DNA from 2 places in the Streptomyces sp. NPDC030183 genome. Region 2 is predicted to be linked to the other one. Evidence: riboswitches for the same ligand, from Rfam matches in the RefSeq annotation. Region 2 holds a riboswitch; the other holds the start of a gene.

Region 1 (15,318 bases), on a different contig from region 2:
GCTGGGGTGGTCGCACCCCCACGTACTGGCCGCTCGGGCGCATCCGCAGGGGGCGCTCGCCGTACTCCTCCAGCGCGTGGGCGATCCAGCCCGCCGTGCGGGCGATGGCGAAGACCGTCTCGCCGGCGGTGGGGGGCATGCCGAAGGAGGCCGTGAAGACCGCCAGGGCCAGGTCGACGTTGGCGTGCAGGGGGGTGTGCCTGGCGGCGGTCGACACGATGTCGCGGGCGGCCGCGAGGGCGGGCGCCGCCTGGGGGATGTCGGCCAGGAGCGCGAACAGGGCACGCGCGCGTGGGTCCTCGCCCGCGTAGAGGCGGTGACCGAGTCCCGGGATGCCGCGGCCCGTCCGCAGCTCCTCCGCGATCACCGGGACGGCGCTGCCCTGGTCCAGCACATCGGTGAGCAGCCGGTGGGCGAGAGCGCTGGCCGAACCGTGCAGCGGGCCTTCCAGGGCGCCGAGCCCCGCGGAGACGGCCGCGTACGCGTGGGCGCGGGCCGAGGCGGCGACGCGGACCGCCAGGGTGGAGGCGGCCAGGTCGTGGTCGGCGAGCAGCCCGAGCGCCGTGTCGAGCACCCGCAGGGCGGCTTCGTCGGGCGCGCGGCCGCTGAGCCGTGCCCAGAGGCGGTGGGCGAGTGGGCCGGTGTCGCGATGGCCGCGCGAGGACAGGGGGAGGGCGGCGACGAGGGTGGGGATGAGAGTGCGCGCCGTGCCGAGCACCGCCTCCTCGGAGAGGTCGAAGCGCAGGGGGTCGGCGGCAGCCGCGGCCACCGCCGCGACCCGCAGCCGGTCGACGGGGCCGCTGTGCTCCGGCAGCGCCTCGACCGCGCGGCGGGCGGCGGCCACGGAGGTCTTGGGGGCGGTGAAGGCGGCGCCCGGCCGCGGCACACCCGTCCACAGCCACTCGGCGACCTCTTCGTAGGAGTGGCCCGCGGCGAGTTCGGCCGCGTCGACGCCGCGGAAGTAGTAGCGGTCGTGCTCGATGAGAGTCAGCCGGGTGCGGACGGACAGCTCGCCGCCGCCGGTCGAGGGGACGCCGCTGGCCCGCCGGTTGCGGCGCGCGAGTGCCGCGACCTCCTCGGCGTCGAAGGTGCTGCCCCGTCCGGCCGCGTCCCGGCGGCTGCTGAGCTGGCCGCGGCTCACGTACGCGTACACGGTCTCCGGCTTCACGCCGAGCAGTTCGGCGGTCTCCTTCGTGCTGAGCCGCCGCCCGGGGCGGGCGGAGGTCTTCGCCGGGTTCGTCGATGCGTGCGCGCCTTGCTCCGTCATGGGCGTCACCGTATCCATAGAGCTGGGACATTGATTCAATCAACATTGACAGGGATCTAGTCAAGCATGGACAGTCGAATCAAGTTCAAGGAGGAGACATGCCGATCAACAGGGCCGCGACCACCTCCGTCGACGTTCCGCGAGGACTCGCGGGCGCCGTCGTCACCGACACCTCATTGGGTGACGTCAGAGGGCAGGAGGGCTTCTACCACTACCGCCAGTACTCGGCTGTCGAACTCGCGCAGACCCGCGACTTCGAGGACGTCTGGCACCTGATGATCCACGGCGACCTGCCGGACGCCGCGCGGCGGGCCGCGTTCGCCGCGGAGATCCGCCCGCTGCGCAGGCTGCCCGACGACGTACGGGTCGCCCTGCCCGCGATCGCTGCGGCGAGCGTCCACTCGGGACCGCTCGCCGGGCTGCGCAGCGCGCTGTCTCTGCTCGGCGCCTCGAAGGGCTTCCGTCCGGTGTACGACCTCGACGAGGACCGGCGCCGCGCGGACGCCCTCGCGGCCTCGGCGGCCGTGCCGACGCTGCTCACGGCGCTCTACCGGCTGGGCCGCGGACTCGATCCCGTCGAGCCGCGCGACGATCTCCCGTACGCCGCCAACTACTTGTACATGTTGACGGGCGCGGAGCCCGACCCCGCGTATGCGCGCGCGATCGAGCAATACTTGATCTCAACCATTGACCATGGATTCAATGCATCAACCTTCACGGCACGAGTGATCGCCTCGACGGGCGCCGACGTCGCGGCCTGTCTGGTCGGGGCGGTGGGCGCGCTCTCCGGCCCCCTCCACGGCGGTGCCCCCAGCCGCGCCCTGGACACGCTCGACGCGATCGGCAGCCCGGACCGCATCGACGCCTGGATCCGCTCACGCGTCCTCGCCGGCGACCGCATCATGGGTTTCGGCCACCCCGTCTACCGCACGGAGGACCCCCGCTCCCGCATGCTGCGCGGCATCGCCGAACAGTTCGGCGGACCGCGCGTCGCCTTCGCGGTGGAGGTCGAACGGCAGGTGGAGGCCATCCTCGCCGAGCTGAAGCCGGGCCGCGAACTGCACACGAACGTGGAGTTCTACGCGGGCGTGGTCATGGAGCTGTGCGGGTTGCCCCGCGAGATGTTCACGCCGACCTTCGCCGCCGCCCGCGTCGTCGGCTGGAGCGCCAACATCCTCGAACAGGCCCGGGACTCGAAGATCATCCGCCCGGCGGCACGCTATGTGGGCCCGGTGCCCCCGGCGGCCGTACCGCTGATGGCCTGACGAACGAGGGCCCGGCACCACGGGGGAGTGCCGGGCTCGTCTGGTGCGCACCCTCACAGGAGCGCGACCGTCTCACGCATCCGGGATGTCGGATTTGGCGCGGACGAGAGTCTCGCGCGAGATGATCACGATGCGTTCGTAGGGGGCGCGCGCCGCGTCGGGCGGCAACTCGCCGTCGAGGTCGGCGGTGGCTTCGGTGCCGATGACGGCGAAGCTGCCGTCGCTGAGTTCGAAGATGTCGGGGCAGGTCTGGCCCGAGGCGCTGCCGCGCTCCCGGGGCGAGGCGCCAACTCGACGCACGATCTTCAAGTCCGGTCCTAGAGGCATTCGAGCGAGTGGGCCCACCGGGGCGCCGCGCGAGTTGATGACCCATGGTGCGTCCGGTCGGTTCATGAGCGGGCCCAGGATGCTCATGAACGGGCTGCTGCCTCGGGTGGGGATCTGCAGCCCTACGCCGCACATGCAAGGACCTGAGCAGGAGGATCTTCCCGAGCAGGATGCGCAGAGATTACCGGTCCCCGTGGTCCAACGTCTCTCCGCTTCACAGGACTTGAGGGTGAATCACTCGTGCGGCGGTTGCCCGATGACCCACCACTCGTCTCCGTCGTCCCGGTCCTCGGCCAGACGGTCCATCTCCTCGACGAGACCGTTCATCATGTCGCCCAACGCCGCCTCCTCCGACGTGTCGGGCAGGCTGTCCCGATGGTGACGTGTGGCCGCCCAGTACTCCCGGAAGATCGTGTTGCGTGCCATCACCCGCAGGTGCCCGTACAGCTCGCTCAGGCTGAGGGCACCGATGCGGTGGTAGTAGAGCGCGTTGACGTACAGGGCGTTCGCGAAGAGGTACTGACGCTGCCGCTCCGGAGGGACCTCGGTCTCGTAGGTGTCGAGCACGGCTGCCAGGGCCGGGTCCTCCATGGCCTTGCACAGCAGGTCGAAGTGGAGCCGGTGCTGTTCGGCGAGCGCGGCGTGTCTGCGCTGCCGGGTGCCTTTCTCCGTCAGGGCCTGTGCGGCCGAGGTCAGCCGGTCCCGGGCGGCGGAGCCCAGCCTCCGTATCCCAAAGTTCTGTGTGGCCATGTCAACCCCCGGTTCAGGCGTCCATCCGCCGGTCGTCGGGTACGGGTCGACAGGATGGGGACCGGCGAGCGGTGGGCGGCGCGCTTGCCGTCTCCCAGTGTCGCCGAGCGGCCCTGGTCGTCCGGGAGGCGGAGAGGAGGCGCACGGAAGGATGTGCGGGTGTCAGAAACCAGCGCCATGCCCACCGTGTGCCCTACGGGCGCCGCTGACAATCGTTCCCTTCATATGGGCGGTGTGACCACTCGTATGCTGGGGCGGCAGGACAAATCCGTACGAGAGCTGCGGTGTTCCGGCGAGCGCCGGTCGGCGAGCCGTCCCGGTAGGGCGGCCGGCCCCGCGCCGGCGCACGCAACGGTGTGAGAGAGGGCGCGTGTTGAGCCAGTCGTCGAGTCCGGGTCCCCAAGGGCCTCAGCAGATCCCGGTCGTGGTGCTCGCCGGCTTTCTGGGCTCCGGCAAGACCACCCTCCTCAATCACCTTCTGCACCGCAGCGGCGGCACCCGGATCGGCGCCGTCGTCAATGACTTCGGGGCCATCGAGATCGACGCGATGGCGGTCGCCGGGGCGCTCGGCGACTCCACCGTCTCGCTGGGCAACGGATGTCTGTGCTGTGCCGTCGACGCCAGTGAGCTGGACGTCTACCTGGAGCGGCTCGCCCACCCCGCCACCGGGATCGACGTCATCGTCATCGAGGCCAGCGGGCTCGCCGAGCCGCAGGAACTCGTACGGATGGTGCTCGCCAGCGAGAACCGCCGGGTGGTGTACGGCGGGCTGATCGAGGTCGTCGACGCGGCCGAGTTCACCGACACCCGGCAGCGGCACCCCGAGATCGACCGGCACCTTGCCATCGCCGACCTCGTCGTCGTCAACAAGGTCGACCGGGCCGAGGACAGCGAGGCCGTACTGGGCCTCGTCCGGTCGCTCAGCGGCGGCGCCGCCGTCGTGGCCGCCACCTACGGGCGTATCGACCCCGCGTTCCTCTTCGACTGCCGCCCCAGTGAGGAACGCGTCGGGCAGCTCTCCTTCGACGACCTCCACCGGCACGACGAGGACGGCGACCCGCACGACGAGGACGGCGACCCGCACGACGAGGACGGCGGCGCCCACGGCGACCACCTCGGGCATCTGCACACCGCGTACGACAGCGTCGCCTTCGTCTCCGACCTGCCGATGAACCCCCGTCGGCTGCTGGACCTCCTCGACAGCAGGTCGGAGGGGCTCTACCGCATCAAGGGGTACGTCGACTTCGGGCCCCACGACACCCGCAACCGCTACGCCGTGCACGCGGTCGGACGGTTCCTCCGGTTCTACCCCGAACCGTGGCCGCCCGGCGACGAGCCTCGGCTCACCCAGCTCGTCCTCATCGGGACGGACATCGACGCCGCCGCGCTCACCAAGGAGCTGGAGGCGTGCAAGGACGACGCCCCCCACGCCGACGAGCACAGCATGTGGGGCGTCCTCCGCTATGTGCAGGAGAAGGAGCCGGAGAGCGAGCAGGAGCTGGAGAAGGAGTCGGAGCGGGACCAGGAGGACGGCGAACCGGAGCCCTCCTACGACACCCTCTGAGGGCACCGGACCGACCCCCTCTGAGATCACCGGACCGCCGCGGCATCCCCGGCGTCTGCCGGTGGGAAGCCGCGGCCGTCCCGTCCGCCTCGGTCAGACCGGGCCCGCCACCGACGCCACCGGCTTGCCCAGGGAGACGCCCGAGCCGTCACGGCGCGGGTCCATCTCCGGCAGGTCGGCCGGAGTGCCGTTCTTCTGGGCGGCGCGGGCCGGAGTCGGGCCCGCCCAGGCGAACGACAGGCAGTCCTCACCCTTCAGATACCGCTGGCAGCGGACACCGCCCGTGGCGCGGCCCTTGCGCGGGTACTGGTCGAACGGGGTGAGCTTGGCCGTGGTCTGGACGGAGTCGTCCAGCGTGCCGCGCGAGCCCGCCACCGTGAAGACCACCGCGTCCACGGCCGGGTCGACCGCCGTGAAGGAGATGACCTTCGCGCCCTCGCTGAGCTTGATGCCCGCCACACCGCCGGCGGGGCGGCCCTGCGGCCGGACCTGTGAGGCCTGGAAGCGCAGCAGCTGGGCGTCGTCGGTGATGAAGACCAGGTCCTCCTCACCGGTGCGCAGCTCCACCGCGCCCACGATCCTGTCGCCCTCCTTGAGGGTGATGACCTCCAACTCCTCCTTGTTGGACGGATAGTCGGGCACCACACGCTTGACGACACCCTGCTCGGTGCCGATGGCGAGCCCCGGCGACGACTCGTCGAGCGTCGTCAGACAGATCACGGTCTCGTCGTCCTGGAGGGTGAGGAACTCCGCGAGCGGGGCGCCGCCCGCCAGGTTCGGGGCGGCCGCCGTGTCGGGCAGCTGGGGCAGGTCGATCACGTTCAGCCGCAGCAGACGGCCCGTGGACGTCACCGCGCCGACCTCGCCCCGGGCCGTCGCCGGGACCGCCGACACGATCACGTCGTGCTTGGTGCGCTTGGCGTCGGCGTCCGCCGCGAAGGGCTCGGCGTCGGCGGTACGGGCGAGCAGCCCCGTCGAGGACAGCAGCACCCGGCACGGGTCGTCGGCGACCTGGAGCGGGACCGCGGCCACCGGGGCGCCCGAGGACTCCAGCAGCACCGTACGGCGCTCGGTGCCGAACTTCTTCGCCACCGCGGCCAGTTCCCCCGAGACCAGCTTGCGCAGCTCGGCGTCCGACTCCAGGATGCGCGTCAGCTCCGCGATCTCCGTGTTGAGCCGGTCCTTCTCCGTCTCCAGCTCGATGCGGTCGTACTTGGTGAGACGCCGCAGCGGGGTGTCGAGGATGTACTGCGTCTGGACGTCCGACAGGGAGAAGTGCCCCATGAGGCGCTCCTTGGCCTGCGCGGAGTTCTCGCTGGAGCGGATCAGCCGGATGACCTCGTCGATGTCCAGCAGCGCCGTGAGCAGACCCTCGACCAGGTGCAGCCGGTCCCGCTTCTTGCCGCGGCGGAACTCCGAGCGGCGGCGCACGACGTCGAAGCGGTGGTCGAGGTAGACCTCCAGGAGCTCCTTGAGGCCCAGGGTGAGGGGCTGCCCGTCGACCAGCGCGACGTTGTTGATGCCGAAGGACTCCTCCATCGGCGTCAGCTTGTAGAGCTGCTCCAGGACCGCCTCCGGCACGAAGCCGTTCTTGATCTCGATGACGAGCCGCAGGCCGTGCTGGCGGTCGGTGAGGTCCTTGACGTCGGCGATGCCCTGGAGCTTCTTCGAGCCGACCAGGTCCTTGATCTTGGCGATCACCTTCTCGGGGCCGACGGTGAAGGGCAGCTCCGTGACGACGAGGCCCTTGCGGCGCGCCGTCACGTTGTCCACGGCCACCGTGGCGCGGATCTTGAAGGTGCCGCGGCCCGTCTCGTACGCGTCCCTGATCCCGGAGAGGCCGACGATCCGCCCGCCCGTGGGCAGGTCGGGGCCCGGGACGTGCTTCATCAGGGCGTCCAGGTCCGCGTTCGGGTATCTGATCAGGTGGCGGGCGGCCGCGATGACCTCGCCCAGGTTGTGCGGCGGCATATTGGTGGCCATACCGACGGCGATGCCCGAGGCGCCGTTGACCAGGAGGTTCGGGAAGGCGGCGGGCAGCGCCACCGGCTCCTGCTCCTGGCCGTCGTAGTTCGGGGCGAAGTCGACCGTGTTCTCCTCGATCGACTCCGTCATCAGGCTCGTCGCGGCGGCCTGGCGGCACTCCGTGTACCGCATGGCCGCGGGCGGGTCGTCGTTGCCGAGGGAGCCGAAGTTGCCGTGGCCGTCCACCAGCGGGACGCGCATCGAGAAGGGCTGGGCCATGCGGACCAGGGCGTCGTAGATCGACGAGTCGCCGTGCGGGTGCAGCTTGCCCATGACCTCGCCGACGACGCGGGCGCACTTCACATAGCCGCGGTCGGGACGCAGACCCATCTCGTTCATCTGGTAGACGATGCGGCGGTGCACCGGCTTCAGACCGTCACGGGCGTCGGGCAGGGCTCGGGAGTAGATGACCGAGTACGCGTACTCCAGGAAGGAGCCCTGCATCTCGTCGACGACGTCGATGTCGAGGATCCGCTCCTCGAACGCGTCGTCGGGCGGCGGGGTCTTCGTGCTGCGGCGGGCCATCGCTGCCGGCTCCTTGCTGCAAGTGAACGGACTCTGACGCGGACCATTGTGGACTGCCGCACTGACAACCCGGACACGACCCGGCATTCCCCGCCGGGGCGGGTGCCCGGCGCCGCCGCGTCAACCGCGTGCGCCGACCTTAACCACTGCCCGTCGGCGGCCACCGGCCCTCCCGCTCCCGGCATCCGGGGTTCTCGCTCTCGGCGTAAGGCGTTCTCGCCCTCGGCGTACGGCCTCCGGGAACTTCGCCGAGCGTCCGCACGCTTGCATACAGTGGCAGGACCGGCAGGACAACCGCGGTTCCAGCGACCGCGCTCGCCATCGAAGGGACGTACATGCCCATGGGTCACACGGCCACAGCCGAGGCAGGCTCCGAAGGCCTGACAGTGAAGGAGCACCGCCTGGCCAACGGCCTGCGCGTGGTGCTCTCCGAGGACCACCTGACCCCGGTCGCCGCGGTGTGCCTCTGGTACGACGTCGGCTCCCGCCACGAGGTCGAGGGCCGCACCGGCCTCGCCCACCTCTTCGAGCACCTGATGTTCCAGGGCTCCAAGCAGGTCTCGGGCAACGGCCACTTCGAGCTGGTCCAGGGCGCCGGCGGCTCGCTCAACGGCACCACCAGCTGGGAGCGCACCAACTACTTCGAGACGATGCCCGCCCACCAGCTGGAGCTCGCGCTGTGGCTGGAGGCCGACCGCATGGGCAGCCTGCTGTTCGCGCTCGACCAGAAGAACCTGGACAACCAGCGCGACGTCGTCAAGAACGAGCGCCGGCAGCGCTACGACAACGTGCCGTACGGCACCGCCTTCGAGCGGATCTTCCGGCTCGCCTACCCGGAGGGCCACCCCTACCGGCACACCCCCATCGGTTCCATGGAGGACCTGGAGGCGGCCAGCCTGGAGGACGCCCGCCAGTTCTTCCGGACGTACTACGCCCCCAACAACGCCGTCCTCTCCGTCGTCGGCGACATCGACCCGGAGCAGACCCTCGCCTGGATCGAGAAGTACTTCGGCTCCATCCCGTCCTACGACGGCAAGCCCCAGCCGCGCGACGGCGGGCTGCCCGACGTCATCGGGGAGCAGAAGCGCGAGGTCATCGAGGAGCAGGTGCCCGCGCGCGCGTTGATGGCCGCCTACCGCCTCCCGGAGGACGGCACACGCGCGTGCGACGCGGCCGACCTGGCCCTCGCCATCCTCGGCGGCGGCGAGTCCTCCCGCCTCTACAACCGGCTCGTACGCCGCGACCGTACGGCGGTCACGGCCGGGTTCGGTCTGCTGCGCCTGGCCGGCGCCCCCTCCCTGGCCTGGATGGACGTGAAGACCTCCGGCGACGTCGAGGTGCCCGTCATCGAGGCCGCCGTCGACGAGGAGCTGGCCCGCTTCGCCGCGGAGGGACCCACGGCCGAGGAGATGGAGCGCGCCCAGGCCCAGCTGGAGCGCGAGTGGCTGGACCGGCTCGGCACGGTCGCGGGCCGCGCCGACGAACTGTGCCGCTTCGCGGTCCTGTTCGGCGACCCCAAACTCGCCCTGACCGCCGTCGACCGGGTGCTCGACGTGACCGCCGAGGAGGTCCAGGAGGTCGCCAAGGCGCGTCTGCGGCCCGACAACCGCGCGGTGCTCGTCTACGAGCCCGTCGCCGGCGACGAAGCCGACGAGGACACCGAGGACGAGACCGCGACGGCGGACGCCGACGCGACCACCGACGAGAACGAGGAGTCGGCGAAGTGACCGAGACCGCGACCATGGACTTCCACCCGCAGCCCCAGGCCGGCGAGGCCAGGCCCTGGGCGTTCCCGGCGCCCGAGCGCGGCACCCTGGACAACGGCCTGACGGTGCTCCGCTGCCACCGCCCCGGCCAGCAGGTCGTCGCCGTCGAGGTCCTCCTCGACGCCCCCCTGGACGCCGAGCCCGCCGGTCTGGACGGCGTCGCCACGATCATGACGAGGGCCTTCTCCGAGGGCACCGACAAGCACTCCGCCGAGGAGTTCGCCGCCGAGCTCGAGCGCTGCGGCGCCACCCTCGACTCGCACGCCGACCACCCCGGCGTCCGCCTCTCCCTCGAAGTGCCCGTGTCGCGGCTGGGCAAGGCGCTCGGCCTGCTCGCCGACGCCCTGCGAGCCCCCGCGTTCGCGGACAGCGAGGTCGAGCGGCTCGTGGCCAACCGGCTCGACGAGATCCCGCACGAGACCGCCAACCCGGGCCGTCGGGCCGCGAAGGAGCTCTCCAAGCAGCTGTTCCCGGCGGACTCCCGCATGTCCCGCCCCCGCCAGGGCACCGAGGAGACCGTCGCGGGCATCGACTCCGCGGCCGTACGCGCCTTCTACGAGCGGCACGTCCGCCCCGCCACGGCGACCGCCGTGATCGTCGGCGACCTCACCGGCGTCGACCTCGACGCACTGCTCGGCGACACCCTGGGCGCCTGGACGGGTTCCCCGGCCAAGCCCCGCCCCATGCCGGCGGTGAGCGCCGACGACACCGGGCGCGTCGTCATCGTCGACCGCCCCGGCGCCGTCCAGACGCAGCTGCTCATCGGCCGTGTGGGCGTCGACCGGCACGACCGGGTGTGGCCGGCCCAGGTGCTCGGCACCTACTGCCTCGGCGGCACCCTCACCTCCCGTCTGGACCGCGTGCTGCGCGAGGAGAAGGGCTACACCTACGGCGTGCGGGCGTTCGGCCAGGTGCTGCGCTCCGCGCCCGACGGCTCCGGTGTCTCGATGCTCGCCATCAGCGGTTCCGTGGACACGCCGAACACCGGGCCGGCGCTCGACGACCTGTGGACGGTGCTGCGCACCCTCGCCGCCGAGGGTCTGACGGACGCCGAGCGGGACGTCGCCGTGCAGAACCTCGTCGGGGTCGCCCCCCTCAAGTTCGAGACGGCGGCGGCCGTGGCGAGCACGCTGGCCGACCAGGTCGAGCAGCACCTGCCGGACGACTACCAGTCGACGCTGTACCGCCAGCTCGCCGCCACCGGCACGGTCGAGGCCACCGCGGCCGTCGTGAGCGCCTTCCCGGTGGACCGTCTGGTGACCGTGCTCGTCGGGGACGCCGCCCAGATCGAGGAGCCGGTCAGGGCCCTCGGCATCGGTGAAGTCACCGTCGTACCCGCCGAGTAGGACCGGCACGCGCGCGTGCGCACCGAGGGGCCCCGGTGACGGAAGTGTCACCGGGGCCCCTGTTTGCCCGTATTGCTCGCATTGATGGGAGAGGTTGCCCGTCTGACCTGTGGCGTATGCCTCAAAACCCGTGATGCGTTTGTTATTTCGGAGGCGGCCCGCTTAGCGTCGGTCCGGCTGTTCGTCAGCAGTTCGCCGCACCCGCGGCACCGGACAGTCATCGCCGAGTCCCCGTATGGCGCGAGCCAGGGGAGCCGGGGACCCAACCGCAGTCCCTGGGGTGAATCGGGTGCCCTTCGCGAGCTTCGCGAAACGAGGGGTGTCCGTAGGAGACCTTCCTGCTCCGAACCCGTCAGCTAACCCGGTAGGCGAGAGGGAAGGAAAGGACCAGCCACTCCATGGCGTTCACCCGCGCTCCCGGGAAGCACCGCCGTCCCGGCCGCGTGAAGCGCACGACCACGAGGACCGTGGGCGTCGCCGCTCTCACCACCACCGGTGTCGTCGGCACCGTCGCCGTCCCGGCGCTCGCCGCGGAGCCCGCGCCCGAGCAGACGGGGCTGAACCAGGTCATCGTCCTCGGTGACACGGTCGCCGAGCAGGTCGACGCGCAGGCCGCCGCCCAGCAGCAGGCCGCCGAGGTGGCCGCCGTCAAGCAGAAGGCGCAGGAGGAGGCCCGCAAGGCCGCCGCCGCGAAGGCCGAGCAGGAGCGCGCCGCCGCCAAGGAGCGCGAGGAGATCAAGGCGCGCGCCGCCCGCGCGGCCGAGCGTGAGCGTCTCAACTCCTACGTCTCTCCCATCGCGGGCTCCTACATCTCCACCGGCTACAAGTCCGGCGGTGCCGTCTGGTCCTCCGGCAGCCACACCGGCGTCGACTTCCACGCCGCCTCCGGCACGCCCGTCCACGCGGTGGGCGCCGGCACCGTCGTCGAGGCCGGCTGGGGCGGCGCGTACGGCAACAACGTCGTGATCAAGATGAACGACGGCACGTACACCCAGTACGGCCACCTGTCGTCCATCGGCGTCTCCGTCGGGCAGACGGTCACCCCCGGCCAGCAGATCGGCCTGTCCGGCGCGACCGGCAACGTCACCGGCCCGCACCTGCACTTCGAGGCCCGCACGTCGGCCGAGTACGGCTCGGACATCGACCCCGTCGCGTACCTGCGCTCGCACGGCGTCAACGTCTGACGAAAGCTTCACCGCTTCAGGAGGCCCCGGCTCACCGAGCCGGGGCTTTCCTTGTTGCGTGGTACGCGCTGTCCAAAAAATATCCATGGATTCCGGCCCGCCATCGGAAATTCCGGCCCGCTGCAATAGAGTCACCTGAACACACGTCAATCAATGACGTTTCACGGGGATTAAGGCGGAGGTCGGTCATGCGTATTCCGGCGCACTCGGTATGCACGGCGATTCGTGATGACATCGTCGCGGGCGTCTACGAGCGCGGCAGCCGCCTCACCGAGGAACTGCTCGCCCGCCGGTACGGCGTCAGCCGCGTCCCCGTGCGCGAGGCGCTGCGCACGCTGGAGGCCGAGGGCTTCGTGGTGACCCGCCGGCACGCGGGCGCGTGCGTCGCCGAGCCGACCGAGCAGGAGGCCGCCGACCTGCTGGAGATGCGCATGCTGCTGGAGCCCCTCGGGGCCTCCCGTGCCGCCCAGCGCCGCACGGAGGCGCATCTGAAGGTCCTGCGCGGCCTGGTCAGACTGGGCCAGGAGCGGGCCAGGCGGGGCAGCAGCGAGGATCTGCGCTCCCTGGGCGGCTGGTTCCACGAGACGCTGGCCCAGGCGTCCGGGAGCCCCGCCCTGACCTCGACGCTCGCCCAGCTGCGGCACAAGATCGCCTGGATGTACGCGGTCGAGGCGCCGGCCAACCCCGTGGAGTCCTGGGCCGAGCACGGCGCCATCGTGGACGCCGTGGCCCGCGGCGACGGTGAGCGCGCGCGGACGATCACCGCGCTGCACACCGAGCGCGCGACCTCGGCGCACCGGCTGCGCTTTCCCGGCCAGCCCGCCCCGGCGGAGCGACCGGACCGTGTGAGGACTTCGCAACACCCCGTAAACATGCCGAGTCTGCGGCATTAACACGAGAGCCGTATACAAAGAGGGCGTGAATTTCGAGGGGCGTTATTTCTGCTGCCCGCGGACGGATTTCCGACGTCGCAGACCTATTTATCCACGCCGCTGCCCAAGGAAATGCGAAGGGCTCGCCCGATGAACCGGACGAGCCCTTCAGTGCTGCCGCGCGGGGCCTTTCAGGCCCTTGTCGCGTGGGTCAGACCGTCTCAGGAAGCTCTTCGAGCCCCTCGGCGACGAGCTTCGCCAGACGGTCGAGCGCGGCGTCCGCGCCCTCGGCGTCGGAGGCGAGGACGATCTCCTCGCCGCCCTGGGCGCCCAGACCCAGGACCGCCAGCATGGAAGCGGCGTTGACGGGGTTGCCGCCGGCCTTGGCGATCGTCACGGGGATACCGGAGGCCGTGGCGGCCCGGACGAAGATGGAAGCGGGGCGGGCGTGGAGGCCCTCGGCCCAGCCGACGTTGACGCGGCGCTCAGCCATGTGATGCTGCCCTTCAGGTGTGTCTCGGGTACCTCGAAGAGGTCTAGACCGGGTTGTCTAGACCAGTTTCCCACATACGTGAAGCGTCACCGGCGCGGGCCCACGGCCTGACCGCGCACCGGCTGTTGTGTCTCCCCAGACTGCCCCGCGCCGTTGTCGGACGCGAGCCGTACTCTGGGGCCCATGCAGACCTCGTCGGACCGGCATGAGTACCCCGCCCACTGGGAGGCCGACGTGGTGCTGCGCGACGGCGGCACCGCACGCATCCGGCCCATCACCGTTGATGACGCCGAGCGTCTGGTCAGCTTCTACGAGCAGGTCTCCGACGAGTCGAAGTACTACCGCTTCTTCGCGCCGTACCCTCGCCTGTCCGCCAAGGACGTCCACCGCTTCACGCACCACGACTTCGTGGATCGGGTGGGTCTCGCCGCCACCGTCGGCGGCGAGTTCATCGCCACCGTACGCTATGACCGCATCGGCGCCGACGGGATGCCCGCCTCCGCCCCCGCCGACGAGGCCGAGGTCGCCTTCCTCGTCCAGGACGCCCACCAGGGCCGCGGCGTCGCCTCCGCCCTCCTCGAACACATCGCCGCCGTCGCCCGCGAACGCGGCATCCGGCGCTTCGCCGCCGAGGTGCTGCCCGCCAACACCAAGATGATCAAGGTGTTCACCGACGCGGGGTACCAGCAGAAGCGCAGCTTCGAGGACGGCGTCGTACGCCTGGAGTTCGGCCTGGAACCCACCGACCGCTCCCTCGCCGTGCAGCGCGCGCGGGAGCAGCGCGCCGAGGCCAGGTCGGTGCAGCGGCTCCTCGCCCCCGGCTCGGTCGCCGTCATCGGCGCCGGGCGCACACCGGGCGGAGTGGGCCGCAGTGTGCTCGCCAACCTCCGGGACGCGGGCTTCGCGGGCCGGCTCTACGCGGTGAACAAGGCTCTCCGGGAGAAGGAGCTGGACGGGGTCCCGGCGTACCCCTCCGTCCGTGACATCGAGGGTCCCGTCGACCTCGCCGTCGTGGCCGTCCCCGCCGCTCAGGTCCCCGAGGTCGTCGCCGAGTGCGGTGAACACGGTGTGCAGGGCCTGGTGGTGGTCTCCGCCGGGTACGCCGAGAGCGGCCCCGAGGGACACGACCGCCAGCGTGAACTCGTCCGCCAGGCCCGCGCGTACGGCATGCGCATCATCGGGCCGAACGCGTTCGGCGTCATCAACACCGCCCCCGACGTACGGCTCAACGCCTCGCTCGCCCCCGAGATGCCGCGCTCCGGACGCATCGGCCTGTTCGCCCAGTCCGGCGCCATCGGCATCGCGCTGCTCTCCCGGCTGCACCGCCGCGGGGGAGGGGTGACCGGCGTGACGGGCGTCTCCACGTTCGTGTCGTCCGGCAACCGCGCGGACGTCTCCGGCAACGACGTCATCCAGTACTGGTACGAGGACCCCGACACGGACGTCGTGCTGATGTACCTGGAGTCCATCGGCAACCCCCGCAAGTTCACCCGTCTCGCCCGGCGGACCGCCGCGGTCAAACCGCTCGTCGTCGTCCAGGGAGCGCGCCACGGGGCGGCACCCCAGGGCCACGCGGTGCGCGCCACGCGCCTGCCGCACGCCACCGTGTCCGCGGTGCTGCGGCAGGCGGGGGTGATCCGCGTCGACACGATCACGGAGCTGGTGGACGCCGGGCTGCTGCTGGCCCGGCAGCCGCTCCCGGCGGGGCCCCGGGTGGCGATCCTCGGGAACTCGGAGTCGCTGGGGCTGCTCACCTATGACGCCTGCCTCGCGGAGGGGCTCCGTCCGCTGCCGCCGATCGATCTGACGACCGCCGCCTCGGCGGACGACTTCCACCGGGGGCTGTCCGGCGCCCTGGCGGACGACGCGTGCGACGCGGTCGTCGTGACGGCCATACCGGCACTGGGGGAGACGTCCCCCGACGACGCGGCCCT
Region 2 (15,318 bases):
TCCGCTGACCCCGAGGCGGCGCGGCGCCGGGCCGAGCGGCGCGCCGAGCGCATCACCGCGGGCGCGACCGAGCTCGAACAGCGCCTGACCGACCTGCTCCGCGGCGGCCTCGCCGCCGCGGAGCAGGCGGGATACGGCCTGTGGGAGGAGACGGCCGCCCGCATGGTCGACGCGCAGGCTCCCGGACTCGCCGCGCGGGTACGGGAATTGGGGGCGATACCGGGATCGGGCACGGGATGGCCGGTCCGGCTCCTGGAAGAGTGCGCCCTCCTCCACCTGCTCGACCAGGGCTGGCTGCGCCGCGAGAGCCTCCCGGAGGGCCTCGCGGCGACGGTCCGCTCCCGTGTCGGCCTGCCGGGCTCGGCGGACGGGCCCCCGGTCCGTGACCGCTGGCTGGCCCTCGCCCAGTACGACACGTCCGACTCCCGCCTCACCACGCGCCGTATCTGGCTCCACGGCGCCGAGTCGGGCCGTACGGCCCTGCTCCTGTCGTACGGGGCCGCGGGCCGCGCGCCCGAGCTGTCGCTGCCGGTGGGCCTGGCGTTCGAGGCGGAGGTGTCGGCGTACCCGGGCGGCGGGCAGCTCAGAGCGGCCCTGGGCGAGCGGTTCACGGCGCCCGCACCCGCGGACATCCGGCCACCCGGAGTGACTCCGGCCGAGGCGGCCACCCGTTACGGCGAAGCCCTACGGGACGACCCGTGGCTCGACTCGTACCCGGTCACGCTCGCCCGGGTGACACCCACCCCGGTCGGCGACTCCTGGCAGTTGGCGGACCCGGAAGGCGACCTGGCCCTGCCGATCACTCCGTCCGCCCGCTCACGCCCCGGCCTGTGGCGCCTCGTCGCCCTGTCCGGGGGCGCCCCCGTCACGGTCTTCGGCGAGTGCGGCCACCGGGGCTTCACTCCGCTGACGGCGTGGCCGGAGGAGCCGTCGGGACAGGCGGTGGCCCTGTGCTGAGGGCAGGACCTGTGGTGAGGGGAGGACCTGTGCTGAAGGGAGGACCTGTGCTGAAGGGAGGACCTGTGCTGAAGGGAGGACCTGTGCTGAAGGAAAGCCCTGTGGTGAAGGAAGGCGGCACCGCGCTCGCGAGCACCGGCCGACCGGCCGGGCCCGTCCACCCGGCCGTCCCCGTACGGAAGGAACTGTCATGAGGAGCACGTCAACCGCGCAGGCGGGCGCCGCCTGGGAGGAGCTCGTCACGACAGCTCTGCTCGGCACCGACCGCCGTACGCCTCCGGTGTCGGCGTCCGGCCGGGAAGCGCCCGTGGCCCTGCTGGACGCGGCGGCGGTGGAGACCGTGCGGCGCAGGGCGGGGCTGCGGCCCGTGCGGGCGGCGGCGCGACCGGAGCCCGCCGCACCGGACAGGCGACCCCCGTTGCCGCCGGCGGCGGCCCGCCGGTTGGCGACGCTGCTGACGGACCGGCCCGGCACGGGCGGCGGTCGCCGGGGCACGGCGCCGGACCTGATGGAGCTGCTGCCCCAGTGGCTGGCGCTGGCCAACGCGCACGGGTACGCGGCGCCGCCGGAGATGCTGCCGGCGCTGCTCGACGCGGCGCGCGGCCGTACGGATCTGCGAACCGCGGCCCTGTCCTTCGCGGGCACGCGCGCGTTGTGGCTGGCCCGACTGAACACGGACTGGCGTTTCGCACTGCGGGCCGCGCCCGGTGGTGGTTCGACGCTGCCCGGCGCGGACGAACCGGAGCGCGTACAACGCCTCTGGCACGAGGGCCTGTTCGCCGAGCGAGTGGCGCTGCTCACCGCCCTGCGCGCCCAGGACGCGGGTGCTGCAAGGGAGTTGCTGGTCACCACCTGGCCGACGGAACGAGCCGAGGACCGGTTGATGTTCCTCGACTCGCTCCGGACGGGGCTGGGCGAGGCGGACGAGCCCTTCCTGGAGGGCGCGCTGTCCGATCGCAGCCGCAATGTGCGGGCCACCGCCGCGGAGTTGCTGTCCGCGCTGCCGACCTCGGCACTGGCCGGCCGGATGGCGCGGCGGGCGACCGCGTGCGTGGCCGTGGACCGTACGGGCGACACACCCACGATCGTGGTCGAGGCGCCGCACGAGTGCGACCCGGGCATGGAACGGGACGGTGTCCAGCCCAAGGCGCCGACAGGCCGGGGTGAACGGTCCTGGTGGCTGGGCCAGTTGGTGGAGGCGGCACCGCTGGACGCCTGGTCGGCGCGGCTCGGCGGTCGTACACCGGAGGAGATCGTGGCTCTGCCGGTCGCGGACGACTGGCAGGCGGAGCTGCACGGCGCCTGGTGCAGGGCGGCGGTTCGCCAGCGCGATCCCCGCTGGTCACGGGCGCTGTTGGGGGCGCCCGCCACTCCCGAGGCGGGCGGGCCGGGGGCCGTGTCGCTGGCCGAGCGGGCGAAGCTCCTGGCGGCGTTGGACGCCGACGAACGGGCCGAGTGGGTCGCCGGGTTCATCGGGACGCACGGCCTGTCGGAGGCGTTCCAGCTGCTCGGCGTGTGCGACGTGCCGTGGGCGCCGCCGCTGGGCCGGGCCGTGGTGGACGCCCTGGACATCGCGCGGGACGCCGGCAGTTACCCCTGGAGCTTCAGCGGGGTGATGGGCCTGGCCGAGCGATGCCTGGACCCGGACGAGGCCGTGCGCCTCGAACCGCTCACCGCGGCCACGGAGGAACAGGAGGACGCGGCGCCCGGCGCCGGGGGCTACTGGGCAGAGGCGTTCCAGCGCCTGGCGACGACGCTGCGGCTGCGCGCGACGATGAGAGCGGAGTTGGCTCCGCCGGGTACGCCGGGCGCCTCGTAGCTCGGGGCTGCCGGGTTCATGGGCGGGTGCGGGTGGGGTGGGGTTTCTCGCGCAGTTCCCCGCGCCCCTGAAAAGCGGGGGCTGCGCCCCACGCTTTTCGCCGCAGAGGTACCCGCGACCCGCCCCCAGACGCCCCACCACGCGGTGCCAGCCGCGAAGCCGCCCCCGTATCCCCAGCGGATCTCGGGGGCGGCGGACCCGGCGGGGCGGTTACGCGCCCGCCGGCTGTCGGACGTTCGCCCGTACCCAGTCCACGATCGACGCCGTCGTCGCCCCGGGGGTGAAGATCTCGGCGACACCCTTCTCCTTGAGGGGCGGGATGTCGGCCTCGGGGATGATGCCGCCGCCGAAGACGAGGATGTCCTCGGCGTCGCGCTCCTTGAGGAGCTCGATCACGGCCGCGAAAAGCGTGTTGTGGGCCCCCGAGAGAATGGAGAGTCCGATCGCGTCGGCGTCCTCCTGGATCGCGGTGTCGACGATCTGCTCCGGCGTCTGGTGCAGGCCGGTGTAGATGACCTCCATACCGGCGTCACGCAGCGCCCGCGCGATCACCTTGGCCCCGCGATCGTGGCCGTCGAGCCCCGGCTTGGCCACCACCACGCGGATCGGACCGGCTGCCACACCCATCACTGCCTCCATGAAACGACTACACCCATCCGTAACAGAGCACGGCCGTCAATACCGCACGTACCGCGAAACCCGCACATATCACTACCCGTCGCACCGGGCACGTCCGCATGTCATCAGTTCCGCAGAACGACCACCCGCACCACATACCGGGGAAGTGAACGAACGTTATCCCCAGCATCCCGCAACCGGCAGTTTCGCGGTGGAGACCGAGGGGGAAATCACACGATGGGACACGTTCGCCGCGCACTGTTCCCGGTTCTCGCGGCTCACGCGTCGCGGGGATCGAGGTGCCACGGCAGTCCTGCCGGGCACCTCAGCCCCGTGCCGCGCGCGTCACGAACGGAAACGTGCGCACAGGAGGGCCGTCAGCAAGGCGCCGCACCACCCCCGCCGTTCACGGGAGCCACGGCGGTGGGGGATCGACGCCGGCGGACGGTGGACGGCAGGACAGCGGGGGCCAGAAGGAACATCCACGGCTCCCGTGGCGTCACCGGCGCCTCATGCGCCGCGTACGCACCACGCGTTGCAGGATCGGAAGCATCCGGACACCCCGGATGTGGGCGGACGCACCAAGCGCCGCGGATGACCCGGTTTCGCGTCCAGCCGACCGCCGCTCGCGCCGCGGGCTCTCCACTAGGGCATACGGGGGGACGCCGGCCGTCCGACCGTCTGCCGACGGGAGGGTCGGGCATGAAGGTCACCAGGGCGGCAGCGCCCCTTCTTCCGCTCTGTGAGCGACTCCTGCCCGCCAGGCTGGCGGGCCTTTCGGTGGCCCTCCTCAAGGCGACCGCCCTGGAACTGGCGATCCTCGCCGGACATCTCCTGCTCTACCCGTCCGGGATCGTCCAGGAGCGCCGGATCACCCCCGCGCCCCTTCCGGCGGACGCGCCCCGGCTGCCGACGGAGGACAAGCCCCCGGTCGTCCTCCTGCACGGTTTCATCGACAACCGCTCCGTGTTTGTCCTGCTGCGCCGCGCCCTCGCCCAGGACGGCGGCCGGCATGTGGAGTCCCTCAACTACTCGCCTCTGACCTGCGACATCCGCGTCGCCGCCGAGCTGCTCGGCCGGCACATCGAGGACATCTGCGAGCGCACCGGCCGGGAGCGGGTGGACATCGTCGGGCACAGTCTGGGCGGACTGATCGCGCGGTACTACGTGCAGCGGCTCGGCGGCGACCACCGGATCCGTACGCTCGTCACCCTCGGCACTCCGCACGGCGGCACCCAGGTGGCGCCCCTGGCGAACGCGCACCCGATCGTCCGGCAGATGCGGCCGGGTTCGGACGTGCTGGAGGAGTTGCGCGCGCCGGCGCCGGGCTGCCGTACGCATTTCGTGGCGTTCTGGAGCGATCTGGACCATGTGATGGTCCCCGTGGAGACCGCCTGCATCGACCACCCGGACCTCATGATGCGCAACGTCCAGGTCACCGGCATCGGTCACCTCGCCCTGCCCGTGCACCCCACCGTCGCCCACGAGGTCCGCCAGGCGCTGGACGCGGCCCCGACGGCGACCCGCCCCGCCGGCCTGACCGTGGCGTGACAGCGGCAACGGCGCGACAGCGCCTGCGGCGCGACCCCTGCTCTCCGCACGACCCCCAAACCGACCGCGGTGAGCGCACCGCCTCCGCCGCGACCCGACCACAGGGTGACAACTAGGGGCACATGGGCGTAAACACGGCGCGCGTCCGCACGCCCCCGCCACGCGCCGGACCCGCGACACCCTTCCACTCGGCATCCACGCGCCCCACGGCCGACCCACCCACACGTCGAGGAGCGCCCGCAACCCCGGAACTCGGCCGCCTCACAGGCCCCGCACAGCCACGAGTTATCGAACAAACTTCGAACGCAAAGCCAAACTCGTACCCACAGACCGCCGAAAGACGCTCGAATGCCCGTTTCCTGCGGCCGTGAAACCCGTTGAAGATTGTCGCGCCCGCGTACCGCCGGGTACAGTCGCCGCACTGCTCTGCCAGCCCCTGTCGTCGAGGCGAAAGAGAAGTTGGTGAACGATCGTCACCCGTCGGGGACCGCAACATCCCCGGCTCCGGCCTCCGATGCCGACCCGGCGCACTACGCGTCGTACGGCCACCAGGGAGCCAGTTACGGCGACTTCACCACGTACGGCGATCACTCCGCCACTGGTTTTGACTCCGCCACGGGTGCCCAGACAAACGCCACCGGAACCTTCGAAGCCGACCCTCTTTTCGGCGACCTTCCCGGCAGCGACTCGGGCACCGGCTCCTACGACGCCTCCCAGTGGTCCACGGGCAGCCACCAGACGCTGAACTACGACCCGTACGCCGCGCAGCACCAAGCCGCGTACGACACGGGCAACTACGACACGACGGCCTGGTCCGCGGGTTACGAGCACCTCGCCCAGGTTCCGTCCCAGTCGGCGGGGCCGGACACCAGCGGCCAGTGGGACGCGAGCGGCTGGCTCCAGGCGGAACAGCTCGGTCAGACGGATCAGTTGGACGCCGACCAGACCCAGCAGTGGGTGGGGGTGCAACACTTCGCGACGGGCGTGTTCGACGCCACGCAGTGGAACACCGACGGTGCGGCGGACGAGCACGACGGCAGCGCGTCCGAGTCGTACGACCACGGGGACAGCGCCCCCGAGTCACCCGAGACGCACGAGCACCCCTCCCCCGAGGCCGTGGAGTTCGCCCAGCAGGCGACCGCCACCTTCGAGTCGATCGCCGGATTCGACCAGGACCAAGCCCCGTCCGAAGACGGTGAGTTCGAGCCCGGCGGTGCCGCGCTCCTCGACGACCAGGAGGAGGTCACCCCGACCGCCACCGCGAGCGCCGGCCCGGGCCGGGCGGCCGCTCGCGCGGCCTCGCGCTCACGTCGCCGCGCTCCGGCCAAACGTTCCGCCCTGCTGACCGTGGCCGTCCCGTCGGCGTGCGTGATGGGTGTCGCGGGCATCGCGGCGGCCTCCGTGGGCGTCGGCGGTGGCGAGACGGAGACGACGGCGGCGACCAAGTCGGACGCCACCGCCGTCAAGCCGTCCACGGCCAACAACCAGCTCGACACCCAGCTGGAGAACCTGTCCGCCGAGGCCGACGACTTCGCCGACCGGGCGAGCCGCACACAGGAGCGCATCGACCTCAAGGCCCAGCAGGAGCTGGAGCAGAAGAAGGCGGCGGCCGAGGCGGCCCGCAAGGAACGACTGCGGCCGAAGTTCGCACTGCCGGTCGCCCGGCACGGGCTCAGCGCGTACTACGGGCAGTCCGGCGTCAACTGGATGTCGCTGCACACCGGTATCGACTTCCCCGTCTCGTACGGCACGCCCGTGATGGCCGCGACCGACGGCACCGTGCGCACGCAGTGGAACCCGGCCTACGGCAACATGGTCATCGTGACCGCCAAGGACGGCACGGAGACCTGGTACTGCCACCTCTCCACGTACAAGGTCGCCTCCGGTGCGACGGTCAAGGCCGGAGATGTCATCGCCTACTCGGGCAACTCGGGCAACTCGACCGGCCCGCACCTGCACTTCGAGGTCCACCCCGCGGGCGGCTCGGCCATAGACCCCCTGCCGTGGCTGCGCAGCCACGGACTGGACCCGACGTAACCGTCGCCGACCGGCACCAACACGACAACCGGGCCCCTGCTGAGCAGGGGCCCGAGTCATGTCACCGGAGGCGGAGGCTCGTCGCCGAGCCTCCGACGGGTCGCTACAGCTTCTCCACCGGCGCGTACCGCAGCAGCAGCCGCTTCGGCTTGGCATCGCCGAAGTCGATCGTCGCCTCCCCGTTGGCTCCCGTGCCCTTGACGGCGACGACGGTGCCGAGGCCGAACTGGTCGTGGGTGACACGGTCGCCGACGGCGAGGGAGACCACCGGCTTCTCGTTGGTGCGGCGGGTGGCGAAGCCGGACGCGCCCGAGGCGGAGGAACGGGAACGCGACGACGACAGCGACGACGCGATCCCGCCGACCGGGCCGGAAGCCATCGGCGCGGAGCCGCCCTTGCGCTTCCACTCCAGGTAGGTGGCCGGAATCTCCTCCAGGAAGCGGGACGGCGGGTTGTACGACGGCTGGCCCCAGGCGCTGCGCATCGACGACCGGGTGAGGTAGAGCCGTTCGCGCGCGCGGGTGATGCCGACGTAGGCGAGGCGGCGCTCCTCCTCCAGTTCCTTGGTCTGGCCGAGGGCGCGCATGTGCGGGAAGACGCCGTCCTCCATGCCGGTCAGGAAGACGACGGGGAACTCCAGGCCCTTGGCGGTGTGGAGGGTCATGAGCGTGATGACGCCCGAGCCGTCCTCGTCCTCGTCGGGGATCTGGTCGGAGTCGGCGACCAGGGCGACCCGCTCCAGGAACTCGGCGAGACCCGCGGACGTCGCGCCCTCGCCCTCCCCGGCGGCGGACTCCTGCTCGAACTCCAGGGCCACGGCCGCGAGTTCCTGGAGGTTCTCGATACGGGTCTCGTCCTGGGGGTCGGTGGATGCCTGCAACTCGGCCAGATAGCCCGTGCGTTCGAGGACCGCCTCCAGGACGGTCGCCGGGCCGGCGCCGGACTCGACGACGGTACGCAGGTCCTCCATGAGCGTGTTGAACCGCTTGACCGCGTTCGTCGACCGGGCGGCCATGCCGTACGCCTCGTCGACGCGCTTCAGCGCCTGCGGGAAGCTGATCTTCTCCCGCTGCGAGAGGGCGTCGATCATCGCCTCGGCGCGGTCGCCGATGCCCCGCTTGGGGACGTTGAGGATGCGGCGCAGCGGGACGGAGTCCTCGGGGTTGGCGAGGACGCGCAGGTAGGCCAGGACGTCCCGGACCTCCTTGCGCTCGTAGAAGCGGACACCGCCGACGACCTTGTAGGGCAGGCCGACGCGGATGAAGACCTCTTCGAACACACGGGACTGGGCGTTGGTCCGGTAGAAGACGGCGACGTCCCCGGCCTTCGCCTCGCCCGCGTCCGTCAGGCGGTCTATCTCGTCGGCGACGAACTGGGCCTCGTCGTGCTCGGTGTCGGCGACGTACCCGGTGATCTGGGCGCCGGCGCCCGCGTTGGTCCACAGGTTCTTGGGGCGGCGGGACTCGTTGCGCTCGATGACGGCGTTGGCGGCGGAGAGGATCGTCTGCGTGGAGCGGTAGTTCTGTTCGAGCAGGATCGTCGTCGCGTTCGGGTAGTCCTCCTCGAACTGGAGGATGTTGCGGATCGTCGCACCGCGGAAGGCGTAGATCGACTGGTCGGCGTCACCGACGACGCACAGCTCGGCGGGCGGGATGTCGTACTCGCCGGGGGGCACGTCGACCGGGTGCTCGGAGGTGCCGACCAGTTCCCTGACCAGGGCGTACTGGGCGTGGTTGGTGTCCTGGTACTCATCGACGAGGACATGGCGGAACCGGCGGCGGTAGTGCTCGGCGACATCCGGGAAGGCGCGGAGCAGATTGACCGTCGTCATGATCAGGTCGTCGAAGTCGAGCGCGTTCGCCTCGCGGAGGCGGGACTGGTAGAGCGCGTAGGCCTGGGCGAGGGTCTTCTCGAAGCCGTCGGTGGCCTGGGCGGCGAAGTCCTCCTCGTCGATCAGCTCGTTCTTCAGGTTGCTGATCTTGGCGCTGAAGGACTTGGGCGGGAAACGCTTGGGGTCGAGGTCCAGATCACGGCAGACCAGGGCCATCAGACGCTTGCTGTCGGCTGCGTCGTAGATCGAGAAGGAGGAGGTGAAGCCCAGCTTCTTGCTCTCGCGGCGCAGGATGCGGACGCAGGCGCTGTGGAAGGTCATGACCCACATCGCGTTGGCCCGGGGCCCCACGAGCTGTTCGACGCGCTCCTTCATCTCGCCCGCGGCCTTGTTGGTGAAGGTGATCGCGAGGATCTGGCCCGGGTGGACATTCCGCTCGCCCAGCAGGTGGGCGATGCGGTGGGTGAGCACCCGGGTCTTGCCGGAGCCGGCGCCGGCCACGATGAGCAGGGGGCTGCCGGCGTGCACGACGGCCGCGCGCTGGTTCTCGTTCAGCCCGTCCAGGAGCGCCGCCGCGTCGATCGCGGGGCGTGGGGCGCCGTCGCGGTAGTAGGCGTCCCGGTCCGGCGGCACGTCGAACTTCCCGCCGAACAGATCGTCCGGAATCGACTCCGGCACATGATCGTCCTCGGGCGGCGGCGGGGGCTCCTCGCCGCGGCCGCGGGGGGCCTGGAGGTCCGCCAGGAAGCTGTCGTCAAAGAGGCTGCTCATCGCTCTCCGAGTCTAGGCGCCCCCACTGACAGCGAGGGGCCGCCCCGGGAAGTCCGTACCGGGCACGCTCCGGGCCGCCCCTCGGGACCACCGGCCACCAGTCGCACCCAGCCCATCACGGTGAGCGATCGAACGTAGCACCTATCGCGCCCGCGAGGCCAAGGTCACGAAAACGTATCGGGCATATCGAACATCAACCTTCACACGGACCACACCAGTTGGCTAGCGTCTTGGGTCAGGCCGTACGACCCAACCGGCGAACGTCGCCGGGCCGCACGGCCTCCGCCGAGTCCGGCACGCCCCTCACGGCAGCCGGAGCCGGGGACCCACCGATCTCATGGGGTGAATCGGCCCGACCGCCGTACGCGGCGAGGGCCGTAGGGCAAACCTTCCGAAAGCTTGCGCCCGAACCCGACAGCTAACTCGGTAGGCGGACCACGGAAGGAGTCGCCGAACCATGGCGCCGCACCGCAAGCCGCGTCCGGCCGTCCGAACGCGCGCGGGCATACGTACCCCCGCTCTCGCCACCGCCGCCCTCACCTCCGTGGCCCTTCTCTCCCAGACGGCCACCGCCGCCCCCTCCACCGACGACAAGCCGAGCCTGGAGGAGGTCGAGAAGAAGGTAGGCGACCTCTACCGCCAGGCGGAGACGGCGACCGAGAAGTACAACTCGGCCAAGGAGAAGACGACAAAACAGAAGAAACAGGTCGACAACCTCCTCGACGACGTCGCGAAGCGGACGGAAAAGCTCAACGAAGCGCGCGAGGAGCTGGGTTCGTACGCCGCCGCCCAGTACCGCACGGGGGCCGCCGCCCCCGACACGGCGGCCCTGCTCCTGGCGGACGACCCGCAGGAGTACTTCGCCCAGAACCAGTTGATGGACCGGCTGACGGACCGCCAGCAGGAGGCCGTCGACGAGTACGTCACACAGCAGGCGGAGACCTCGAAGCGGCGCCAGGAGGCGTCCGACGGCCTCGAACAGCTCACCGAGTCGCAGAACGCCCTCAAGTCCAGCAAGGCCAAGGTCCAGGCGAAGCTCGCTGCGGCCCGCGAACTGCTCTCCCAGCTCACCGCGGAGGAGAAGGCCCGCCTCGCGGACCTCCAGCAGCGCAAGCGGGAGGAAGCCGACCGCAAGGCGGAGGAGCTGGCACGGCAGCAGGCGGCGACGGCCGCACGGGCCGAGCCGGCCCAGGAGACCGCGGCGCCCCAGGAGACCCAGCAAACCCAGGAGGCCCCTCAGGAGACCTCCACACCCCCCTCCACCGGGACCACGACGACGGTCGAGGACGCGACGTACGCCTCGAAGGCCACCAAGGCCCTCGCCTTCGCCCGCGCGCAGATCGGCAAGCCGTACGTCTGGGGCGCCACCGGCCCCGGCTCCTACGACTGCTCCGGCCTCACCCAGGCCGCCTGGAAGGCCGCCGGCGTCGACCTCCCCCGCACCACCTACGACCAGGTCAACGCCGGCACGACCGTCTCACTCTCCGCGGCCCGCCCCGGCGACCTGATCTTCTTCTACGACAACATCGGCCACGTCGGCCTCTACATCGGCAACGGCATGATGATCCACGCCCCGAAGCCGGGGACCTACGTCCGCGAGGAGTCGATCTTCTACGACGGCGAGTCCTCGATCCACAGCGTGGTTCGGCCGGCGTAGCGGTCGCGCGACAGGCACGACAGGTCCTACAGGCGCGACAGGTCCGAGCGGCGGGTTCGCCGGGAGGCGGGTCGGCTCAGGTCCAGAGCACCGCGATGAAGATGTTCGCCGTGGTGAGGGCGCCCACCAGTCCGAACAGCGACTTGTCCACGCTCTCCTCGTCGCGCTTCACGTACACCAGCCCCAGGATCACGATCAGCAGCGCCATCTTGATGCCGATCTTGATGTTGTTGACGGGCTGGTCGTCGGCCTGGTTGAGCCCGACGAGGATCGCTCCGGTGATCAGCATGGTGAGCGCGCCGTGCAGCATGGCGGGGACGAAGCGGGCGGTGCCCTGGCCCATGGCCTTCATCTGGGTGAGGAAACCGCCCAGGAGAGCGGCGATCCCGATGATGTGGAGCCCGACGAAGAGGTGGATGAGTACGTCCATGGGCGGAGCCTATTGAGGGGGCGTCGACCGGCCGGGCACCGGGGGCGGGTGCCTCGGCGCCCGGGGGCGCGGCGCGTGCAGGGGCGGCCGTCAGAGCCCGGATGATCTTGCATATATGCGCCCCATAGCACCGCCTCACCCAGCTCCGGTCAGGAATCGACGCATCGGTCATTGCACAGCGTGATTGCGGCGGCGTCGAGGCGCGGCCACGGTCACATACGGTCACCTCGCGGTCGGTGCACGCCACTTCCGTACAACGCGTTACCGAGCCGACACAGTGAGGTTTAGCGTCCTCCCTCAGGTGACCGGCTCCCCACCGCCGCCCGGGCCAGGGGCGGCAGTCGGACACCACCGCCGAGAAAGTCCGGCGGCGTCCCGCTCCCCCCTGTGCGGGCCGCCGCCGGATGCGTAACCGCTCCCCCAGGCGGTCTGTGCGCTCCGACGTACGGACGGCGGTCGTACGAGAGGACATGGAGTCCCACGTGGCAGCGCACCGCAAGCCCAGACAGCGCTCGCTCGGCGGCCCGACGGTCCGCACGGCCGCGACCCTCGCCCTCGCGGGCGCGGCGACCGCGACCGGTTTCGACGGTACCGGGTACGCCGAACCCCACCTCACGCCCGAGCAGATCAAGGCGAAGGTGGACAAGCTGTACGAGGAGGCGGAGGTCGCCACCGACAAGTACAACGGCGCCAAGGAGAAGGCCGACAAGGCGCAGGAGAACCTGGAGGAGCTGCGCGACCAGGCAGCCCGCCGCACCGATCGGCTCAACTCCGCCCGCGAGCAACTGGGGTCACTGGCCACCGCGCAGTACCGGAGCGGTGGCATCGACCCGTCCTGGCAGCTGACCCTCTCCGGTGATCCGGACCAGTACCTCGACAACGCCGCCCTCGCCGAACGCGTCGGCAGCCGCCAGGCTGCCGATGTGGCAGGTGTACGGCAGCAGTTGCTGGAGATCGAACGGCTCCGCGGGGCCGCCCGGGTCGAACTGGGCACCCTCAGGACCAAGCAGCAGGAGGTCAAGCAGCACAAGAAGACGGTGACCTCGAAGCTGACCGAGGCACGACGCCTCCTCGACCGCCTCGCCCCCGAGGACCGCACCCGCCTGGGCACCCCCGGCTCCGGTACGGGCCACGCCTCGCGCTCCTCCCTCTCGTCCCCGCGCACCGTCACCGGCCCGGTCTCACCGGTCTCTTCCACCTCCGACGCCCCCAACCCCCGCGCCGCCTCAGCCGTTTCCTACGCGTACTCCAAGCTCGGCAGCCCCTACGTCTGGGGGGCCACCGGCCCCAACGCCTTCGACTGTTCCGGCCTCACCCAGGCCGCCTACCGCTCCGCCGGCGTCTCCCTCCCCCGCACCACGTACGCCCAGATCGGCACCGGCCGCCGCGTCTCCCGCTCCGAACTGCTCCCCGGCGACCTCGTCTTCTTCTACTCCGGCATCAGTCACGTGGGCATCTACGTGGGCAACGGCCAGATGATCCACGCCCCGAACCCCTCGGCCCCGGTACGCGTGGCCCCCCTCGACGAAATGCCGTTCACCGGCGCCACGCGGGTGGCTTGAGCGAGGACGGAGGGTTGAGCTGAGGAGTTGGGTGAGAGGGAGGGCTGGGGCGGGGTGCCTCGGGGCACCCCCGGGTTCGGGTCAGACTAGGTTCGGGTCGGTGCTACCGCGCGGGGTAGCACCGCCGAGTGGCCGGGCCGTCGGAGCCGCAGGAGCCGTCGGCGGCACGGTGGCCAGTGGCGGAGCGGTGCTGAGAGGTGGGGCGGTTCGTGGTCGCGGCTGGGGCAGCGGCCCTGCCGGTGGGTCGCCCGCCCCTACACCAGCCGTCGTGCCGTCGCCCATCTCGTCAGCTCATGCCGGTTGGAGAGCTGCAACTTGCGGAGTACCGCGGAGACATGGGACTCCACCGTCTTCACCGAGATGTAGAGCTGCTTGGCGATCTCCTTGTACGCGTAGCCACGGGCGATGAGACGCAGCACCTCACGCTCACGCTGGGTGAGGCGGTCGAGGTCCTCGTCGACGGGCGGGGCGTCGGTGGAGGCGAAGGCGTCGAGGACGAAGCCGGCCAGCCGCGGGGAGAACACGGCGTCCCCGTCCTGGACCCGGAAGATGGAGTCGACGAGATCGGTGCCGGTGATCGTCTTGGTGACATAGCCCCGCGCGCCTCCCCGGATCACCCCGATGACGTCCTCCGCCGCGTCCGACACGGACAGCGCGAGGAAGCGAACCGGCCGCTCGGTGTCCGCCATCAAAGCCGAGCAGCGGCGCAGGACTTCCACTCCACCGCCGCCGGGGAGGTGGACGTCCAGGAGCACCACCTCGGGACGGGTGCTCGTGATCACCGAGACCGCCTGGTCGACATCAGGTGCCTCCCCGACGACCTCGACCCCCGTGCGCTCCGTCTGCCCGATCTCGGCCTGCACTCCCGTACGGAACATACGGTGATCGTCGACGAGTACAACCCGAACATGCCGCCCGGGCCCGGACGCCGCGGCCGCCGGCTCTCCCCCTGCCACGGGACCGACGGAGCCGCCGCCGGGCGCGGACGCGTCGGAGACACCGGCGCCTCCGAACTCCTCCTGGCCCGCGGCCGTACCGGGTTCGCCACCGGCGGGTCCGGGGCCCTGCGCGACCCCGTCGCCTCCCCGGCCCGCGGTCGGTTCCGTACCCGAACCGGTCTGCCTGGCAAGGTCGTTCGGCCCGTTCGCGTCACTCATGACGTCGTCTCCGCCCTCTCCATCTCCAGCTCGACCTCCGTGCCGCCGCCCGGTACGGCGCGGAGCCGTGCCGTACCGCCGTTCCGCTCCATGCGGCCGATGATCGATTCTCTGACGCCCATGCGGTCGGCGGGTATCGCGTCGAGATCGAAGCCGGGACCGCGGTCACGCACGGACACGAAGACCGTCCTTCCCTCGACCTCGGCGAAGACCTGTACGGCGCCGCCCTCGCCACCGTACTTGGCGGCGTTCACCATCGCCTCGCGCGCGGCCTGCATCTGCGCGGTCAGTCCCTCGTCGAGGGGGCAGTCGCCGACGACGACCACCTCTATGGGGACTCCGTGCTTGTCCTCGACCTCCGCCGCGTTGCGCCGCACGGCCTCGGCGAGGGTGTCGGGCTCGTCGTCCTCGTCCTTGCCGGTGCCCTCGGGTTTGTAGAGCCAGTTGCGCAGGTCCCGCTCCTGGGCGCGGGCCAGGCGGCGGACCTCGTTGGGGTTGTCCGCGTTGCGCTGTATCAGCGTCAGGGTGTGCAGCACCGAGTCGTGGACATGGGCCGCGACCTCCGCGCGTTCCTGGGCGCGGATACGCATCAGGCGCTCCTCGGAGAGGTCCTGCGTCATCCTGACGAGGTAGGGGCCCGCCAGCAGCGCTATCCCCACGAGGACCGCGAGCGCTGCCTGCAACACCGAGCCGAGGTGGGCGGCGGAGCCTTGCAGGACGAATATCCCGGAGACGCCGGCGGTGACCAGCAGGACTCCGGCCACCGAGCGGAGCAGGGTGAGGGTGCGCCGACGGCGGCCGACCTCGGCCCAGCGTGCGCGCCGCGCGTTGTCCGCCTGACGCCAGACGAGGGCCACACCCGCGGCGACCAGCACCGTCGGCCAGAGATACGCCCTGGCACCGTCACCCAGATTCACATTGCCGACGA

What was found. A riboswitch is a leader RNA that binds a small molecule or an ion and turns the genes downstream of it on or off. The one in region 2 is predicted to bind cyclic di-AMP.
Region 1: it holds a riboswitch for cyclic di-AMP, as region 2 does, so the genes downstream of both, ACZ4Z2_RS06495 (M23 family metallopeptidase) here and ACZ4Z2_RS12225 (C40 family peptidase) in region 2, are expected to answer to the same signal.

Annotation. Positions count from the first base shown of each region.
Region 1 is NZ_JBVIBK010000004.1:61,268-76,585, forward strand. Features, by position in the region: gene ACZ4Z2_RS06455 (citrate synthase) at 1-1,267, opposite strand, end outside; gene ACZ4Z2_RS06460 (citrate synthase/methylcitrate synthase) at 1,366-2,532, shown strand; gene ACZ4Z2_RS06465 (hypothetical protein) at 2,605-2,841, opposite strand; gene ACZ4Z2_RS06470 (DUF6082 family protein) at 3,094-3,609, opposite strand; gene ACZ4Z2_RS06475 (CobW family GTP-binding protein) at 3,983-5,173, shown strand; gene ACZ4Z2_RS06480 (DNA gyrase/topoisomerase IV subunit A) at 5,267-7,723, opposite strand; gene ACZ4Z2_RS06485 (M16 family metallopeptidase) at 8,065-9,450, shown strand; gene ACZ4Z2_RS06490 (M16 family metallopeptidase) at 9,447-10,835, shown strand; cyclic di-AMP (ydaO/yuaA leader) riboswitch at 11,047-11,221, shown strand; gene ACZ4Z2_RS06495 (M23 family metallopeptidase) at 11,234-12,019, shown strand; gene ACZ4Z2_RS06500 (GntR family transcriptional regulator) at 12,208-12,912, shown strand; gene ACZ4Z2_RS06505 (HPr family phosphocarrier protein) at 13,103-13,384, opposite strand; gene ACZ4Z2_RS06510 (bifunctional acetate--CoA ligase family protein/GNAT family N-acetyltransferase) at 13,568-15,318, shown strand, end outside.
Region 2 is NZ_JBVIBK010000008.1:180,266-195,583, reverse strand. Features, by position in the region: gene ACZ4Z2_RS12255 (SWIM zinc finger family protein) at 1-957, shown strand, start outside; gene ACZ4Z2_RS12250 (DUF5691 domain-containing protein) at 1,148-2,776, shown strand; gene ACZ4Z2_RS12245 (cobalamin B12-binding domain-containing protein) at 2,987-3,403, opposite strand; gene ACZ4Z2_RS12240 (lipase family alpha/beta hydrolase) at 4,097-4,945, shown strand; gene ACZ4Z2_RS12235 (M23 family metallopeptidase) at 5,408-6,982, shown strand; gene pcrA (DNA helicase PcrA) at 7,086-9,584, opposite strand; cyclic di-AMP (ydaO/yuaA leader) riboswitch at 9,858-10,032, shown strand; gene ACZ4Z2_RS12225 (C40 family peptidase) at 10,042-11,241, shown strand; gene ACZ4Z2_RS12220 (hypothetical protein) at 11,318-11,671, opposite strand; gene ACZ4Z2_RS12215 (C40 family peptidase) at 12,154-13,233, shown strand; gene ACZ4Z2_RS12210 (LuxR C-terminal-related transcriptional regulator) at 13,488-14,390, opposite strand; gene ACZ4Z2_RS12205 (PspC domain-containing protein) at 14,387-15,318, opposite strand, start outside.